DNA from 3 places in the Alteromonas sp. KUL150 genome. Region 3 is predicted to be linked to each of the others. Evidence: predicted binding sites of a transcription regulator. Region 3 holds the regulator's gene; each other region holds the start of a gene.

Region 1 (4,052 bases), on a different contig from region 3:
ACCAGATAACTTAAAAACGCCGGAATTATTGCTAGCAATTGGGGCATCATCAAGAATTAACCGATAGATAGGTGCTTTAGGTGCACCAGTTTGAGTCGCTGAAATGGTAATTTCACCTAAATTATTTCGGATTGTCGCCTCAGGTGCTGGAGATTTGATTACTACGCGGTATTTCGGCTTTGGTGCATCGGGCTTGAGTGGTGGTGGCGGGGGAACTTTCGCAGCGGTAACTACGTTCTGTGTTTTTTCATCAAACGCTAATGGCTCTGCATTTTTTTGCGGCTTATCGGTGTAAGTAACAGATCCATCTTTTCCAACTACTTTATAGATTGTTGTAGAAGAAGAGGTTCCAGCGACGGGTGCATTGACGCCTTCAGCTGAGTCGTTCATTTGTGCATCTTGCTGCGTACTTTTTTGTTCATTATCTTGACTTATCGCAGTGGCCTTTAAAGGAAGCAGCCCATAGCTAGCCAGCGTCAGCAGAGATAGTAAGCAGATATTTCGCGTCATGTTTTGCACGTGTTGTTACCTAATCAATGAATTGTTGGGCTGCCTGTTAATTACCTTTGGCCGATCACTTAATTGGTCTGGCTAGATATGACTAAAGCAAGCGCATACTAAATTCTGCCAAAAAGGGGGCTCTATTAGTACTTTTTACCGAAACCACATAACCATAGTAGATAATTAGCGCGCATAAAAAAAGCCCGCAAAGCGGGCTTTAGTATATATCGCTATACAGGTGTGATTACACGCTGTAGTACATATCAAACTCAACTGGGTGAGTTGTCATGTTAAGTTTGGTTACTTCTTCAGACTTAAGGTCGATGTATGCATCGATCATGTCGTCTGACATAACGCCGCCGGCTTTAAGGAAGTCACGGTCGTTATCAAGCGCTTCAAGCGCCATTTCTAGCGAGCTTGCAACTGTTGGGATTTCCGCTGCTTCTTCTGCAGGTAGGTCATACAAATCTTTATCCATTGCATCGCCAGGGTGGATCTTGTTCTTAATTCCATCAAGACCAGCCATAAGCATTGCAGTGAACGCTAGGTATGGGTTAGCTGTTGGGTCAGGGAAGCGAACTTCGATACGACGCGCTTTATCACTAGTTACGTGTGGAATACGAATAGACGCTGAGCGGTTACGTGCTGAGTAAGCAAGCATTACCGGCGCTTCGAAGCCAGGAACTAGACGCTTGTATGAGTTAGTCGACGCGTTTGCAAATGCGTTGATTGCACGCGCGTGCTTAATGATACCGCCAATGTAGTAAAGTGCTTCTTCAGAAAGACCTGCGTACTTGTCACCCGCGAAGATGTTCACGCCATCTTTAGAGATAGACTGGTGGCAGTGCATACCAGAACCGTTATCGCCAACAAGTGGCTTAGGCATAAAGGTAGCAGTTTGGCCGTATGCATGTGCAACGTTGTGAACTACATACTTGTAAACTTGAATTTCATCAGCTTTCTTAACTAGCGTGTTGAATTGGCATGCAATTTCGTTTTGGCCAGCTGTTGCTACTTCGTGGTGGTGCGCTTCGATTACAAGGCCCATTTCTTCCATTACTAAGCACATAGCTGCACGGATGTCGTGCGCAGAATCTACTGGTGGTACTGGGAAGTAACCGCCTTTAACGCCTGGGCGGTGTGCCATGTTGCCGCCTTCGAATTCTTCACCTGAATTCCATTTGGCTTCTGCAGAATCGATCTTATAGAAAGAACCCGCCATGTCTGTGTGGAAGCGAACGTCGTCGAAAAGGAAAAACTCTGGCTCAGGACCGAAGAATACAGTGTCACCAATGCCTGTTGACTTTAGGTACTCTTCTGCGCGACGAGCAACTGAACGAGGATCGCGCTCATAACCTTCCATAGTAGAAGGCTCAACGATGTCACAACGAATGTTTACTTGTGTTTCTTCAGCAAACGGGTCTACAACACAGCTGTCCGCATCTGGAAGAAGAACCATGTCTGATTCATTGATGCCTTTCCAGCCAGCGATTGAAGAACCGTCGAACATTTTACCTTCTTCGAAAAACTCTTCATCAACTAGGCCCGCAGGGATAGATACGTGTTGTTCTTTACCTTTTGTATCGGTAAAACGTAAATCTACAAACTTCGCTTCACTTTCTTTAATAAGCTCTAATGCCTTATCAATCGACATCGTGTCCTCCAGGTTTAATGTAAAAAATGCGGGATGATCAGCTTCACCCCAACAGTGAAAAAAGTGAAAGCGATTATCATGCCATCTATATGCATGCCGATTTCTGTGGCATAGCGGGGCACCTATCACTTCCTTTTAAGTTGAAATGCACCATAACTGTGCGCTCTTGCACCCTTGTGGTGATTTGCTCTTTTTTTACGATAATCAGCCTAGAATACTTTGCAGCATATGGCTACCTAATATATTCAATCCGGTGCAACATAAGTGTTCAATAGTTGAACAAGTGATTGAAAATCAATAAAACGTGTCCACATCAAAAAAAAAGATGCGCAAATGCCGTGGTTTTTCTGTACAATCCGCGCAAATTTTCTATCTGCATTTTTTTGCAACAAATCTAACGCATACTCCTTTCCACTGAATTGCAGTAGTCGTTGATTTACACAGGCTCTATATAAGCATGAATACCACTGATATAAATAAGTTGCGTAACATCGCAATCATCGCCCACGTTGACCACGGTAAAACGACCCTGGTAGACAAACTGTTACAGCAGTCTGGCACCCTTGAATCTCGAGGTGAGCAAGAAGAACGCGTAATGGACTCGAACGACATCGAGAAAGAACGTGGCATTACCATCCTAGCTAAGAATACAGCGATCAACTGGAACGACTACCGTATCAATATCGTCGATACTCCAGGACACGCTGACTTTGGTGGTGAAGTAGAGCGCGTAATGTCAATGGCCGACTCTGTACTTCTACTTGTAGATGCACAGGAAGGTCCAATGCCGCAAACGCGTTTCGTAACGCAAAAGGCGTTTGCCCAAGGTCTTAAGCCAATTGTTGTTATCAATAAAATCGACAAGCCAGGTGCTCGCCCTGATTGGGTAATAGACCAAGTTTTCGATTTGTTCGACAACTTAGGTGCTACTGACGATCAACTGGATTTCCAAGTTGTTTATGCGTCTGCACTAAACGGTTGGGCATCACTTGATGCAGATACTAAAGAAGACGATATGACGGCATTGTTCCAAACTATCGTCGACCAAGTATCTCCACCTGATGCAGATATCGACGGCGCATTCCAAATGCAAATTTCTCAGCTTGATTACAACTCTTATGTAGGTGTAATCGGCGTTGGTCGCGTTAAGCGCGGTTCTGTGAAGACTAACCAACAAGTCACTATCGTTACTGCCGATGGTCAAAAGCGCAACGGAAAAGTTGGCCTAGTTTATGGCTACCTTGGTCTTGCTCGTCATGAGGTGAGTTCTGCTCACGCGGGTGACATTATTGCAATTTCTGGTCTTGGTGAACTGAAGATCTCTGACACCATCTGTGACGTGAACACGGTAGAAGCGCTTCCTCCACTATCGGTTGATGAGCCTACAGTAACCATGACGTTCCAAGTAAACACGTCACCGTTTGCGGGTAAAGAAGGTAAATACGTAACGTCACGTAACATTCTTGAGCGTCTAACCGATGAGTTAGTACACAACGTTGCACTTCGCGTAGAAGAGACGCAAGATCCGGACAAATTCCGCGTATCAGGTCGTGGTGAGCTTCACCTAGGTATACTTATCGAGAACATGCGTCGTGAGGGTTACGAGCTTGCAGTATCACGTCCAGAAGTAATCTTGAAAGAAGTTGACGGTGAAACACAAGAGCCCTTCGAAACCTTGACCATCGACTGTGAAGAGCAGCACCAAGGTTCTATTATGGAGCAACTGGGTCTTCGTAAAGCTGAAATGACAGATATGTCACCAGATGGTAAAGGTCGTGTGCGTATCGACTTCATTATTCCAAGCCGTGGCCTAATTGGTTTCCAAACTGAATTTATGACGATGACGTCAGGTTCTGGCTTGCTTTACCACACGTTCGATCACTACGGTCCTTATAAG
Region 2 (4,052 bases), on a different contig from region 3:
ATGGGAATTCGTGCGCGACGAAAAACCACTTAAGATAAAAATGCTCGGAAACAGGACAGCGAACGATGGTGAAATGGTAAGACGGTGGGCCGTAGCTGGCAAAGGGGTTGCCGTTAAATCAAGTTTAGATACCTGTGACGATATATTAAGTGGGCGTCTTGTTACATTATTGCCGGGCTACCAACCAAAACCAACGCAGCTTTGGTTAATCTGCCCGAGCCGCCAATCGATCACCCCAGCGGTTAGGTTATTAAGAGACATGTTAAAAGCGCGCTGCGCTGAATGTTTAGCGCGCCTTAAGGAAGCCGGCGTATATTGAAATCCAGCTTGGTAGAGGTACGTTAGACTTAACGTTTAGCTTTTTTGTTAAGCTGCGCGTATGCTACGTCAAAACCCGCTAATGATACGGGTAAGGTAACCTGCTGGCTTTCAGACTTCTGATATGCAACTAGCATGGTTTCACCGTTATGCAATTGCTCTAGAAGCTGGCTATCGATTTTGATAATACTTTGACATGCCTTTTCGTCACACCCAGAAAAAGGCACTTGTAAGGGCGCGAAATTATCTATTTTTACTCCGACCCCATTTTTTGTTAGCGTATTTTTAGGTAGCTTTATTTTTAAAACTGGAAAATCTTTCGAATAAGAATAATCAACATTAACGCCTAACAATACTTTAGTTGCTTTCTCATCTTTAGCAACAAGCTGGCTAAGTGTACAAACTGAAGAATCGTTGCACAGCAAACTCCAACTACCAAAATCGCTCGTTGTGACAGCCCACGAAGAAAATGAAGCGAGTATCGAACTAACTATTACTAAATATTTCACATCTACCTCTTAACAAAAATGGGGAGCTTATGCTCCCCCTATCTTATTTATTACTGCTACTTACGTTTTCTCATAAGGAAAGTGCTAAATAGCGCTCCTAGCATAAGAAACAAAATGCTGGGCGCAGGAACCTGGGTTGGATCAGGTACGAATACAGTAACCGCATTTTGGTTCATATTAATAACACCAGAGCCATCGAACGTTAAACCAGTCACAAACGCATCAGGCGTTGGTTCAAGCATATTCGAAACATCAATTCCCATTATTCTGAAGCGGTCTACGGGTGAAGTGAAGTCGTACTCTACACCTCCTGTAATATCTGTACCTGTATCTAGCCAATCCATAAGGCCATTATCCCAAAGGAATAAGTCAAACATGTTGTCATCATAACCTTCTGGCAAAAGGACTGACGCGATATTTGGGCCACTATTTACGATATAGTCATAGCCTACGGCTACATCTGGGTCGATGAAAACAAGCTCGTCTGGATCATCGATAGAAAATTCAAATTCATAGTCCGTCGGTGTTTCTGGATTAACAATTGGTAGAATCGGATTTTCTGGATTATTACCCGGTAGCACGCCGTCGCGAATAGCAAATTTCCAAATACCTGGCGTGCCCGTATTGCTATTACTTTCGTCTATATCAGCAATAGCGGCAGTTCGAGAACCAGGTACGGTAAAGAAGTTTTCCCCATCGCCGGCGTCATATCCCGCCTGAGCAGGAGTACCATTTGATGCACTGCCTGAAGTCCAGCCGATATCTTCATATCTAAACTCAACGTCAAAATTACCTGCGCCCGTGTCTTCCCTGTCAATCAACACTAACTGAAACGTGTTGGTAGGGTTACTATTTTGGTCGTAATAGCCAACATCATTCCATGTCACTACTAGCGTGTCTTCGTTCGGCGAGCCAATAAATACCCCACCGCAATCGCCACATCGAGTGTCAACGTCCCCCCAAAAGGGCGCTATCATAGGCTGACTAGAGTTTGGAAACGGTACAGGCGTATAGCTACTTACGGTGCCATTAAACGTAATATTACCGTTGTTGTTAATGAAGAATCGATCGTATGAAGTACCAAAGAAATTTACGCCGCTATCAAAACCGAGCGCTTCGTAAGAGTTAAATACGATAGGGCCCGAAGAACTATCATCGTTACTATTCATCGCTAGGTTACCAAATCCGCTTTCTGTAGAGCCTTCCCAACCGGAGAGGAGTACAGAAGCATTGGCAGTGGTACTTGAGATAGAAAATGCTAGCGCAGCACTTGCAAGCAGAGATAGTTTAAAACGCGAAGGTTTACTCACGGGTACGTCCTTGTAATTATTGTTAATGAAATTTTTTATATGTCAGTAAAACGTTAGCAAACTCCAGGCCAAATGGTTTTACCTATAATAATCAATAACATAAACCAACTTCAATTCATAAAACAAATCATATGTAAAAGAAACTGACATCCTTGTCCTGCCTTTTAGTTGTGCTATCTCTTGTATTCAGCAGGCGCACCTTTGCCTGGTGTGCTAGCTTGAATAAACTCACGTAAGTCTTGGTTTGACTGTTTTAAGTCATCGCGACGCAGGTACATCATATGTCCGCTGCGATACCCTTTAAAGCTTAGGCGGTCTTTTAGGTTGCCACTTTGATCAAGTTGCCACATGGTGTATTTGGCGTCAAAGTAGTTAGTTGCGCCATCGTAGTATCCAGCTTGAATCATCACATTCAGATACGGATTTTGCGCCATTGCCAAACGCAAGTTCTCTCCTGTTTGGTTATTGCTTCTATCCCAAGGATGCACGTTGCCAAACATATTATATTTAATATCGGTTTTGTAATTTAACTCTTCGCGCAGGTAGTAATTAATGGCAGGCGTGAATGAATGCAACCATGATGTTAACTCTGCCCAATAATCAGGGCGATCACCAGTTTGCTTCGCGTCTATACCTAAATAACGGCTATCCAACCGGCCTAAGGTCTTCCCTTCATCTCGCAATAAATCTTTCCAGAAAAAAGCTGTGCTTACGTCTAAGTTGTTTTGAGCAATTGACGTTTCACTTAACCCTGAGTAACGCGCCATTTGTTTAAGCACATCACGCTTTTCCGCTTCGCCGATGAAGCCGCCTTTAGCCAACGCAGGAATGAGTTTATTGATGGTAAAGTCTTCGACTTCAGGAAGTAATTCAGTAAGATCTTTGTTCTGAAGTTCGGACTCAAGTTTATTGTGATACCACGCTGCAGCCGCAAAATATGGCAAGCGGTTAGCGGCTTTTACAGGCCCATTGCGCTCAATACCGATGTCGGTTGGCGACACCAAAACAACGCCGTTTAAATACATCCATTGTCTATTTTGAAGCTCCAGAGCAAGACCTGAAACACGCGTAGTACCGTAACTTTCACCAATTAAATATTTAGGAGAGCGCCAGCGATTATTGCGCGTTACAAAGGTATTCACCCACTCCGCTAAATAGCTGATATCGGCGTTAACGCCAAAGAACATTTTTTGTTGTTCGTCTTGCGACGGCATACTGCCATCGGCTTTGGGTAGTACACGGCTGTACCCTGTGTTTACCGGGTTTACAAATACGATGTCTGCCACATCTAAAATAGAATAAGGGTTAGTTTGAACACCATAGGGCTGAACAGGATAACCCTCATCGTCAATATTAAGAATACGAGGGCCAGTGTACGCTACGTGCATCCATACTGAGGCAGATCCAGGGCCACCATTAAAGGAAATAATAAGCGGGCGCTCCGTATTCTCTTTAACGTCAGTTCGCTGATAGTACGTGTAGAATAAGGTAGCAACCGCTTCGTCTTTACTATTCCATACGGGTTGCGTACCTGTAGTAGCACTGTATTTCACGCGCTTGCCAAGAATTTTAGTTTCGTGTTCTGTCACTACACTGCTATCAATTTTCATAGCGCGAGCGTGTGCTGAGGGGCTTCTCTCATCTTCAGAAGCACTCGCGTTCAAAGTTACAAAAGCAAGCATAGCGGCCATTAGCCAGGGCAGCGCTTTATGTTTGTTATCATCGTGGCGAAATGACACAAGTGATGTTACTAGGTTTAAGGCTTGTTTATTCATCATTACTCTTGTCTTTGTGTGTCGTTAGTTTTATCGTTTTAGTATTCTTAGAGCCTGCCAACCTGTAACTTATACAGATGAGCAACACACCCTAGTCAGACTATAGCGCTGTTTGTACGACAGCTTAGCAATCAACGACA
Region 3 (4,052 bases):
TCTTCTAAAATATCACCGTGAAAGTCGCTATCAATCAGCTCCCAAAGCTCATCACGAGTCCGGCTGGGGCTCGACTCAAGTATGTGGGCAACATCAGATGGGGGCAATTCGAGCAGAAGCTTACGTACAGATACAAATTGCCCGTTTACTAACGCAGCATTGAGTGTGCGTAGCTGTGTTTGTACGTATTTAGAAACAAGCGCTTCTGCCATAAGGCGTTATTCCTATAGGGTGAAAAAATAAACGGTGCAGGCGTTAACGCCTAAGTGGCCGTAGAGTATCGCAATTATAATGATCCTGTCATGACAATTGCATAGCTTTTGCGCAAGATTTGATAAATACCAGACTGAAAGTATATTAAGTAATCAATTAGACGTGTGACTACTCGTCTTCATTAAACCTGCCTTCTATTAACTGCTCGATAGCAGCAAGCGCGTCTGTGGCATCAACACCGTCAACAATAACATCGACTTGCTCACCCTGATGACTTTCCAGCATCATTAAGCCAAGAACACTACTGGCGTCGGCTTCCTTGTCGCCTTTTTTCAGAATGATCTTGGCGTCAAATTGATTTGCAAGTTTAACAAGCTGTGTAGCTGCTCTAGCATGCAGGCCGAGCTTGTTTACAATAGTGAGCGTTTTTTGAATCGTCATTATTGGTTTAACTCCCTATGGCGAATTTGAACATCTGGATGAATTTCGCCGAAGGTTTTAGATAAAGTCTGAGCGATATATACCGAGCGGTGCTGCCCGCCGGTACACCCTATTGCGACGGTGACATAGCTTCGGTTGTTGCGCTCTAAATGAGGTAGCCATGTGGTTATCAGGTTTTGAATTTGCCAAATGAACTTGGTTACCACTGGTTGTGAGCCTAAGAAGACTTCTACCGGTGCATCAAGGCCAGTAAGGTGCTTAAGGTCGGGCTCCCAATGAGGGTTTGGTAGAAAGCGTGCGTCAAAAACATAGTCGGCGTCTTTTGGTATACCGTGTTTGAAGCCAAATGATTCAAATACCAATACAAGACGAGAGCTTTTTTTACCAAGAATGCGCTCTCGAATTAACTCCGCGAGTTGATGTATTGTTAGCTTATCAGTATCTAAATACAGGTCTGCTCTTTCTACAATAGGCGCAAGTAGTGCAGATTCGGCTTTTATTGCCTCAAAAAGTGATTTGTTAAGTTTGGCGAGAGGATGAAGACGACGGGTTTCGCTAAAGCGTTTGACGAGTACATCGTCGCTTGCGTCGATATAAACAATCGTCATCGACCAAGATGAGGGTAGATAATCAAGTATCTCGACTAGGTCATCAGGGTTCTTAGGTAAATTTCTGACATCAATACTCACCGCGACTTGATCGTATTCATCAACAACCGTGTGAGTGAGGGTAGGGAGTAGATTTACCGGAATGTTGTCAACACAGTAATAGCCTAAATCTTCTAGTGCTCGTAGCGCCACAGATTTACCAGAACCCGAACGACCACTGATTATAATCAGCTTCACCTCATTTCTCCCTAATAGACTGGTTTTATCTTGTTTGCGTTATCGATTGAAACGGCTCAATTGCCCAAATACAAACGGGCATTAGAAATTAACATAATGCAGAGAGGATCTCATCGCTCTTTGTAGCGCGGCGTATTGCCTTAATCGTCTCTTTGTCGCTCAGTTTACCGGCAACTGTTGCCAAGGTTTGTAAATGCCCTTCGGTTTGCTCTTCAGGAACCAGTAAAGCAAAAAATATATCTACCGGCTTTTCATCTAAGGCGTCAAAATCTATAGCCGGTGTACAGGTTACGACAATTGCAATTACTTTATCGAGACCCGCTAAACGTCCGTGAGGCAAGGCAATACCGTTACCGATACCCGTGCTTCCCATACGCTCTCGAGACATTAGACTGTTGAGTACCGTCGCCGAGTCGATGTTCTCATTATTTTTGGCGGCAATATCTGCGATTATCTCAAGAATTCGTTTTTTACTATTACACTGAACCGCACATTCAGTGCGGTCCAGACTTACGATGGCTTGTATGTCCATGCTTAATTAACTACTAATGTTTTTTCAGTTTTTCCTTATGCTTGATTACTTGCCGGTCGAGTTTATCAACCATGCTGTCAATCGCCGCATACATGTCGGTGTTTTCTGAGGATGCGAATACTTCTGCGCCACTTAAATGAACAGTCGCTTCGGCTTTTTGATTTAATTTTTCAACGTTCAGGATGACATGCACATTAGAAATGTGATCAAAGTGACGTTCAAGTTTGCTGAACTTCGTATCGACATAATTACGCAAAGAGTCGGTGATTTCGACATGATGACCAGTAAGGTTGATTTGCATATTTCGTCTTCCTTATATTATAGAGCCCGTTTAAATAAGGCTTTTGCGTTGGTTCGACGGCGGGATCGATAACGATTCCCGGTATTTTGCTATTGTCCGCCGAGCGACTTTTATGCCTTGCTCGGCCAACAATGAAGCAATCTTGCTATCACTTAGCGGCTTGCTAACATTTTCAGCGGCCACCAGCTTCTTGATCAATGCTCGAATAGCGGTGGATGAACACTCACCACCAGACTCTGTCGCAACGTGACTTGAAAAGAAGTACTTCAGTTCAAAAATACCACGTGGTGTGTGCATGTATTTTTGCGTCGTCACACGAGAAATAGTCGATTCGTGCATATCTACCATTTCTGCGACATCATTTAACACCATTGGTTTCATCATTTCCGGGCCGTGCTCGAAAAAACCCATCTGCTGCTGCACAATGCAATTCGCAACCTTCATCAGGGTTTCATTGCGTGACTCTAGGCTCTTTATGAACCACTTGGCTTCTTGCATGTGTGAGCGGATGAATTGAGAGTCGCTACTGTTCTTTGCACGACGACTCATCGCAGCGTACTGTTGATTCACGCTTAATTTAGGCAGGCTGTCGGGGTTTAATTCTACCACCCAACGACCATTCTTTTTGGCGACTGAAACATCAGGAATAACATATTCAGGCTCTTTAGTAACTAAAGCACTACCTGGGCGAGGATTCAAGGTTTGTAACAAACGCATAGCCTCACGCAGCTGATCTTCCTTCAGGCGACTCTTACGCATTAACGTGCGATAGTCTTTGCTACTAAGAAGGTCAGAGTACTCTTCGATTAACTGCTTCGCTTCAGCGAGCCACGGCGTATCGTCTGAAAATTGGCGAAGCTGAACCATTAAACACTCTTGAGGTGTCCGTGAACCAGAACCAATGGGGTCGAACATTTGAATACGCTTTAATACGCACTCTACTTCGTCCATCTCTATAGGCTCTTCTAAGTCATCATCGTTTACCGCATCAAGAATTTCTTCAAGAGAGACGGTTAGATAGCCAGATTCATCAATCGAGTCAATAATCGCCGTTGCAATTGCCCGGTCAGTTTCCGAGAAATGGGTCAGGCGCATCTGCCAAGAAAGGTGTTCTTGAATATCGTCAGTAGTTTCGCCTTGGAAAATCTGTTCATCATCACTTGATGGACCTGGCGCTGGCGCTGAAGATGCGGAATAATACTCATCCCACGTACTGTCGATAGGCAACTCGTCAGGGAGATCGTTTTTTTCTAACGCATCTCCGGCTTCCAGGGTGTCGCTTGATGCAGTAGCAGACGCTTCTGATGCTCCATCATCATTATCGAGATTGTTCTTTTCTGATTGAGGCTCGTCATTACCTTCCTCAACTTCTAACAGTGGGTTAGAGTCAAGCGCCTCTTGAATCTCCTGTTGAAGATCAAGAGTAGACAGCTGCAGCAATTTAATAGCCTGCTGAAGCTGAGGTGTCATGGTAAGTTGTTGGCTAAATTTTAGCTGTAAAGATGGTTTCATCTACGTCTTATTTAAATGCTCTAAATTGAATATACCAGAGCGAAATTGAAAAATGACAATTCGGTTACATTAACTATAGCCTGAATTGTTCGCCTAGGTATACATCCCTTACTTTTTGATTACTTAAAACCTGTTCCGCTGTTCCTTGCGCAATAAGCTCGCCATGACTCACAATGTACGCTTTTTCGCAAACATCCAATGTTTCTCG

Evidence for each region. The regulator sigma-54, encoded in region 3, starts transcription at its own class of promoters, with help from an activator protein. The targets are predictions, from matches to a motif close to GTTGGCACGNNNNTNGNNT.
Region 1: glnA (glutamate--ammonia ligase) is a predicted target of sigma-54. The motif match lies at 2,223-2,241, and genes of this name have one in related genera.
Region 2: GVO62_RS02380 (nidogen-like domain-containing protein) is a predicted target of sigma-54. The motif match lies at 2,192-2,210, and genes of this name have one in related genera.

Annotation. Positions count from the first base shown of each region.
Region 1 covers NZ_BLIJ01000018.1:27,385-31,436, forward strand. Annotated here, with positions in the region: gene GVO62_RS03545 (DUF4124 domain-containing protein) at 1-510, opposite strand, end outside; gene glnA (glutamate--ammonia ligase) at 746-2,155, opposite strand; gene typA (translational GTPase TypA) at 2,613-4,052, shown strand, end outside.
Region 2 covers NZ_BLIJ01000013.1:11,065-15,116, reverse strand. Annotated here, with positions in the region: gene GVO62_RS02390 (LysR family transcriptional regulator) at 1-319, shown strand, start outside; gene GVO62_RS02385 (invasion associated locus B family protein) at 348-827, opposite strand; gene GVO62_RS02380 (nidogen-like domain-containing protein) at 884-2,137, opposite strand; gene GVO62_RS02375 (S10 family peptidase) at 2,311-3,819, opposite strand.
Region 3 covers NZ_BLIJ01000033.1:57,320-61,371, forward strand. Annotated here, with positions in the region: gene mgtE (magnesium transporter) at 1-212, opposite strand, end outside; gene GVO62_RS07410 (HPr family phosphocarrier protein) at 382-654, opposite strand; gene rapZ (RNase adapter RapZ) at 654-1,499, opposite strand; gene ptsN (PTS IIA-like nitrogen regulatory protein PtsN) at 1,588-2,031, opposite strand; gene hpf (ribosome hibernation promoting factor) at 2,045-2,332, opposite strand; gene GVO62_RS07430 (RNA polymerase factor sigma-54) at 2,363-3,844, opposite strand; gene lptB (LPS export ABC transporter ATP-binding protein) at 3,918-4,052, opposite strand, start outside.